Regions from separate parts of the Lysobacter sp. CA199 genome, predicted to be linked through region 1. Evidence: riboswitches for the same ligand, from Rfam matches in the RefSeq annotation. Region 1 holds a riboswitch; the other holds the start of a gene.
What was found. A riboswitch is a leader RNA that binds a small molecule or an ion and turns the genes downstream of it on or off. The one in region 1 is predicted to bind S-adenosylhomocysteine.
Positions count from the first base shown of each region.

Region 2: linked by a shared signal. The riboswitch ahead of ahcY (adenosylhomocysteinase) and the one ahead of ACTOWJ_RS13790 (ATP-grasp domain-containing protein) in region 1 are both predicted to bind S-adenosylhomocysteine.

Region 1 is NZ_JBQJIL010000007.1:103,523-106,944, reverse strand. Features, by position in the region: gene ggt (gamma-glutamyltransferase) at 1-1,091, shown strand, start outside; S-adenosyl-L-homocysteine riboswitch at 1,544-1,623, shown strand; gene ACTOWJ_RS13790 (ATP-grasp domain-containing protein) at 1,636-2,643, shown strand; gene ACTOWJ_RS13785 (gamma-glutamylcyclotransferase family protein) at 2,770-3,123, shown strand; gene ACTOWJ_RS13780 (XVIPCD domain-containing protein) at 3,160-3,422, opposite strand, start outside.
Region 2 is NZ_JBQJIL010000010.1:113,303-116,724, reverse strand. Features, by position in the region: gene ACTOWJ_RS19065 (LytR/AlgR family response regulator transcription factor) at 1-32, shown strand, start outside; gene ahcY (adenosylhomocysteinase) at 301-1,761, opposite strand; S-adenosyl-L-homocysteine riboswitch at 1,824-1,900, opposite strand; gene ACTOWJ_RS19055 (prolyl oligopeptidase family serine peptidase) at 2,409-3,422, shown strand, end outside.

The DNA of each region.
Region 1 (3,422 bases):
CCGGCGAGATGTGGAAGAACCCGAACCTGGCCAACACCCTGGAGCAGATCGCCAAGGGCGGGCGCGATGCGTTCTACAAGGGCGACATCGCCCGCACCATCGACGCCTACTTCAAGGCCAACGGCGGTTTCCTCAGCTACGAGGACATGGCCTCGCACCAGGGCGAGTGGGTCGAACCGGTCAGCAGCAACTACCGCGGCGTCGATGTTTGGGAACTTCCGCCCAACGGCCAGGGCATCGCGGCGCTGCAGATTCTCAATCTGCTGGAAGCCTACGACTTGAAGTCGTACGGATTCGGCAGCGTCGAGCACGTGCACTTGTTCGCCGAAGCCAAGAAGCTCGCCTTCGCCGACCGCGCGCGCTGGTACGCCGACCCGGCGTTCGAGAAGCAATCGCCGGTGGCCAAGCTGATTTCGAAGGACTACGCCGCGCAGCGGCGCAAGCTGATCTCGCTGGACAAGGCGCTCAAGGAAGTGCAGCCGGCCACGCCCGCGCAGCTCGACCAGGGCGACACCATCTACATGACCGTGGCCGATGCCGACGGCATGATGGTGTCGCTGATCCAGTCCAACTACCGAGGCATGGGCAGCGGCATGGCGCCGCCGGGGCTGGGCTTCATCTTCCAGGACCGCGGCGAGCAGTTCGTGCTCAAGCCGGGTCATCCCAATTCTTTCGCGCCGGGCAAGCGGCCGTTCCACACCATCATTCCCGCTTTCGCGACGAAGAAAGGCAAGCCGTGGCTGTCGTTCGGGGTGATGGGCGGCGCGATGCAACCGCAGGGCCATGCCCAGATCATCATGAATCTGATCGACTTCGGCATGAACCTGCAGGAAGCCGGCGACGCGCCGCGCATCCAGCACGACGGTTCGACCGAACCGGCCGGACAGGCGACGGTGATGAGCGACGGCGGCGAGCTGGATCTGGAAACCGGCTATTCGTACGAAACCGTGCGCGAGCTGATGCGCCGCGGCCACAGCGTGCGGTTCGCGCATGGGCCCTACGGCGGCTATCAGGCGATCATGGTCAATCCGAACGGCGGTTACATCGGGGCGAGCGAGTCGCGTAAGGACGGGCAGGCGGCTGGGTATTGATGGGCGTTGCCGGGAGAGTTTGCTTTGAGGCTTTGCTTTGGGGCTTTGCCTAAGGCTTTTGCTTTTGCTCGTCATTCCCGCGAAGGCGGGAATCCAGGGCCTTTCGTGCGAGAACGTTTGAAGTCTCTGGATTCCCGCCTTCGCGGGAATGACGGACTGGATGGACGACGCTGAAGTCTCTGGATGTTCGGCTCCGCCGAAATAAAGCAGAGCCCGCCTTCGCGGAAATGACGGCATGGGCAGTCGCCTCGCCAGCCATTGCGTCGCTTTCGACGATAGATTTTTGCGCCCGTCAAAAACGGCACGCTAAGCTTTCGCGAATTCGCATGCCATGCGCGCCGATACCGCCGTTCGTATTGACACCCGCCGAGCGGCTGCCGGACAGTAAGCGCGCATCGTCGTCAATACGATGCGATCCAGTTGCGCAAGCGCCCACGCGGCGCCGCGCAGTCCGGGCCGAGGGGTGCTGCGACGGAGCCCACACGCTCCGCCACGCTCGGTCCGCGATGCCGACCAAGGGCGCCCTCCCGATCAAGGAGGCGTCATGCCTGCGTCCAATACCGCAACTCCCACCGACCTGTCGCCCGACACCGCATCGAGCGGACTCGGGTCGGTCGCGTCTTCCCACCCCGCCGAACCGCTGCGGTTCGATCCTGCCCTGTCGATCGCGCTGGTCACCTCGAAAGTCCATCCCGAGGTCGATCCCGACGACGCCGGCCTGGTCGATGCGCTGCGCGCGCACGGCATCGAGACCACCGCGTGCATGTGGAACGATCCGTCGGTGGACTGGTCCGCGTTCGACGCGCTGCTGGTGCGCAGCACCTGGGACTATTTCCAGCACTACACCCAGTTCCTCGCCTGGTATGCGCACATCGAGTCGCTCGGCGCGGTCATCGTCAATCCGCTGCCGTTGCTGATCTGGAACAGCGACAAGCGCTATCTGCTGGATCTGGCCGCGCAGGACGTTCCGATCATCCCGACCGTACTGGCGCGCGGCGGCGAGCTGTCGACGGCGCTGGCCGCGATGAGCGGCGAGGTGGTGGTCAAGCCCAGCGTCAGCGGCGGCGCCTGGCATACGGTGCGCGGCTGCATCGGCAGCGCGCCGTTCGAACAGGCACTGGCGGCGCTGCCGCGCGAACTCGATTATCTGGTGCAGCCGTTCATGCCGCAGATCGTCGAACAGGGCGAGTGGTCGCTGCTGTTCTTCGGCGGCGTCTACAGCCACGCCGTGCTCAAGAAACCCGGCGCCGACGACTATCGCGTGCAGACCTATTTCGGCGGCACCTCCGATCCGACCGCGCCGACGCCGCAGATCCTGGCTTCGGCGCGACGCGCGCTGCAGGCGGTGGCCGAACTGGGCTATCGCGATCAGGCCTATGTGCGCGTGGACGGCGTGGTCGCCGACGGCGTGTTCCGGATCATGGAACTGGAGTTCATCGAACCGTTCCTGCACTTCGCCGTGCATCCGCCGGCCGCGCCCCTGTTCGCCGCGCAGTTGGCGCGGCGCTGGCAGGCGTTGCGCGCGCAGGCTGCCGCCATCGCGCAAGACTGAGCCGCAAGATCCGGGCGCGCTGCCTTCACCCAGCGTGCCCGGGCCCGCCTACGATTCCGCGGCCTCGAACCGTCGGGACCGGCGCACGATCGCGGCCGCGCGCCGCGACGACACCCTGGAGCGAGCATGAGCGACGAATTCACCGAGCGATTGTTTTCCTACGGCACCTTGCAACTGCCCGCCGTGCAGCAGGCCACTTTCGGCCGCTTGTTGCAGGGGCGCAGCGATGCCTTGGTCGGCTTTCGCCGCAGCATGGTCGAGATCGACGACCCACAGGTCGTCGCCACCAGCGGCCAGACCCATCACCCCATCGTCGAAGCCAGCGGCGACGCGCACGATCGCGTCGAAGGCTTGGTGTTCGCGATCAGCGCGCAAGAACTGGCGCGAGCCGATGCGTACGAAGTGGACGACTACGAGCGCGTGGACGCCGCGCTGGCGTCGGGCCAGCGCGCGTGGGTGTACGTGAAGCGGACAGGCTAGCGCCACGCGCACGCCGCGAGGCGCGTGGATCTCGGCTCAGACCGCGCGCGCGGCGGCGGAGCGGACCTGCTCGTGTGCGGGCTCCTGCATCGCCGATCCGGCCAGCGGCGGGTTCATCGCTTCAAGCTGTCGAAACGACTCGACCAGCGGCGTCGCGGCGGCGACCGCGGCCGACACTTGGGCGCGTTTGTGGCTCGGATCCCACAGATCGCCCTGGACCGCGAACACCATGGGCTCCGGCGCGCTGGCGGCGCCGGCGACGACATGATCCACCCGGTTCAAGCCCCGCTCTTTCGACG
Region 2 (3,422 bases), on a different contig from region 1:
CGCGGGAGTTGCGCGAGCGGTTGGCGTTGTAGAGAGGTTGTGCGGAGACGGTGTTCGCCTGGTTGGGCTGTGGTCGACGATCGCGGTTGCGCAGTGGTTCGGGTTGGCGCGGTCGCGGCTTGCGCCGCTCCTACAAGAGGCGGTCGTAGCATCGAAGGCAGACTGTAGGAGCGGCGCGAGCCGCGACGCGGTCAATCGGCGGCCGACGCAATGCGAAGTCTTGGTTCTGTGCCCCATCAAACAAAACGGGCGCCCGAAGGCGCCCGTTTTCTTAACCCGCATCGCCCGAAGGCGAACCGATCAGTAGCGGTAATGATCCGGCTTGTACGGACCGTCCACCGACACGCCCAGGTACTTGGCCTGGTCGTCGGTCAGGGTGGTCAGCTTCACCCCGATCTTTTCCAGGTGCAGGCGCGCGACTTCTTCGTCGAGCTTCTTCGGCAGGATGTAGACCTTGGGCTCGTAGCTGTCCTTGTTCGCCCACAGGTCGATCTGCGCGAGGGTCTGGTTGGAGAACGAGTTCGACATCACGAAGCTCGGGTGGCCGGTGGCGCAGCCCAGGTTGACCAAGCGGCCTTCGGCCAGCAGGAAGATCGAGTTGCCGGGCGCGCCGTTGGAAGCGGGGAAGGTGTACTTGTCGACCTGCGGCTTGATGTTGAGGTGCTTGGCGCCGGAAGCGACCAGCGCGTCGACTTGGATCTCGTTGTCGAAGTGGCCGATGTTGCAGACGATCGCCTGATCCTTCATCTGCGACATATGCGCCAGGGTCAGCACGTCCTTGTTGCCGGTGGTGGTGACGTAGATGTCGCCGCGGCCGAGGGTGCTCTCGACAGTGTTGACTTCGAAGCCTTCCATCGCCGCCTGCAGGGCGTTGATCGGGTCGATTTCGGTGACCACGACGCGGGCGCCGTAGGCGCGCAGCGAATGGGCCGAGCCCTTGCCGACGTCGCCGTAACCGCACACGACCGCGACCTTGCCGGCCAGCATCACGTCCATCGCGCGCTTGAGGCCATCGGCCAGCGACTCGCGGCAGCCGTAGAGGTTGTCGAACTTGGACTTGGTGACCGAGTCGTTGACGTTGATCGCCGGGACCAGCAGGCCGCCGGCCTCGGCCAGCTGATACAGACGGTGCACGCCGGTGGTGGTCTCTTCCGAGACGCCCTTCCAATCGCGCACGACGGTGTGCCAGAAGCCCGGACGCTCGGCGTGCACGCGCTTGAGCAGGTTCTTGATCACCTGTTCTTCGTGGTTGCCCGACGGGGTGTTGACCCAGCCGTCGCCGTTTTCGAGCTCATAGCCCTTGTGGATCAGCAGGGTCACGTCGCCGCCGTCGTCGACGACCAACTGCGGGCCCAGGTGCTTGTCCGCGCCGCTGCCCGGGAAGGTCAACGCTTCGAGCGTGCAGTCCCAGTATTCCTCCAGCGATTCGCCCTTCCAGGCGAACACCGGGGTGCCGCTGACGGCGATCGCCGCGGCGGCGTGGTCCTGGGTCGAGAAGATGTTGCACGAGGCCCAGCGCACGTCGGCGCCGAGGTCGCGCAGGGTCTCGATCAGCACCGCGGTCTGGATGGTCATGTGCAGCGAGCCGGTCACGCGCACGCCCTTGAGCGACTGCGCGGCGGCGTACTTCTTGCGGATCGACATCAGGCCCGGCATCTCGTGCTCGGCGATGTCGATTTCCTTGCGGCCCCAGTCGGCCAGGGAAATGTCGGCGACCTTGTAATCGCCTTCGGTCGAGAAGGTTTTGGGTACTGCGTTCATCGGGAGGAGCTCCAGTTCTTTGGGGAGCCGGCGGGAATGCCGGGTCCGGCGAGTCGTTGGACTCAAACCGGGCGCCGTTGCTGCCTACACCTCGCCGAGCCTGGCCGTGGCATACACGGTCGCAGCGCCCCTCGGCGGGCTGAGCGGCCAGTATATCGCGGCGGGTATGGCGGCCGCACGACGGGTGGGGTGGCCAAGCCGCGGGGTGCGGGGGTCGTGGCGGTAGGGTGGGTTCGTGGTTGGCGTGATTTCGCGGTCGCGGCTTGCGCCGCTCCTACAGTCGGACCTCGCGGACTGCACGGCGCCCCTGTAGGAGCGGCGCAGGCCGCGACCGCGCCACTTCGACGACCGCGAACGCCCGCCGGCCCGCGCCGACTGTGGACAGTCGGCCGGCGTCCCGCGACCCGCTGCGACAGTGCCGCCGGGCAGCCCCAATGGCATACGCCGGGCGTCGCCGGGCCGGGCTAAGCTCGGCCCCTGGCGGGCATGCCGAGCGGTATGCGCCGCACCGTCTTTCATTCCACCAGGATCGCATCGCAATGAAATCCAACCCGCGACGTCCCGGCCGCGACGGCCTGTTACCGCCACGCCTGCGCCGCGGCGGCCTGTTGCTGAGCGTGTTGGCGCCCGCTCTGGCCTTGGCGCTGATGCCGCAGGACGCCTCGGCGCGCACCGCCAAGCCCGCCGCCGCGCCCGCGCCGCAGACCCTGGCCGACGGCTACCAACTGCCGCCCAAGGCGCTGCAGGCCATCGCCGACGCGCCGCGCGCGCCGACGCTGTTCCTCAGCCCGCGGCGCGACACCGTGGCGATGGTGCTCACGCCGTCGTTGCCGGGCATCGCGGTGGTCGCGCAGCCCGAACTCAAGCTCGCCGGCCTGCGCATTCATCCGCGCGTGCGCGCGCAGAGCCGCTTCAGCTTCGGCGCCGGCCTGAGCCTGCTCGAGGTGGACAGCGGCAAGCGCCTGGAGATCGAAGGCCTGCCGTCGCCGTTGTCGCTGGCGACCTTGCAGTGGTCGCCCGATCAGCGCTGGATCGCCTTCAACCGCGTCGACGCCGCCAGCGGCGCCAACGAGCTGTGGTTGATCGAACGCGAAACCCGACACGCGCGCAAGCTGGTGTCCGGCCTCAACACCGTCAGCGGCGATGGCTATGCGTGGATGCCCGACAGCCGCCGTCTGCTGATCCAACTGCAGCCCGAAGGGCAGGGCGAACCGCCGCCGCGCGATATCGCGCCGACCGGACCGGCGACGCAGGAAACGCAGGCCAGCGCGACCGTGCGCCAGATCCGCACCTATCAGGATCTGCTGCGTAACGAGAGCGACGCGCGCACCTTCGAGTACTACCTGCGTTCGCAACTGGCCACGGTCGATCTGACCGGCCAGGTCGCCAAGGCGGGCGAGCCCGCGCTGTACACCGACGCCACGCCGTCGCCCGACGGCGGCCATGTGCTGACCGTCCGCCTGGAGCGTCCGTTCTCGTACCAGGTGCCGGCCTCGATGTTCGCCCATCGCATCGAAGTGCTGAGCGCCGACGGCCGGTTCGAACACGAAATCGCGCGGCTGCCGCTGGTCGAGGGGCTGCCGACCGGCAACGACGCGGTGCCGACCGGCGTGCGCGACATCGCCTGGCGCAGCGACGCAGCGGCGACCCTGGTCTGGGCC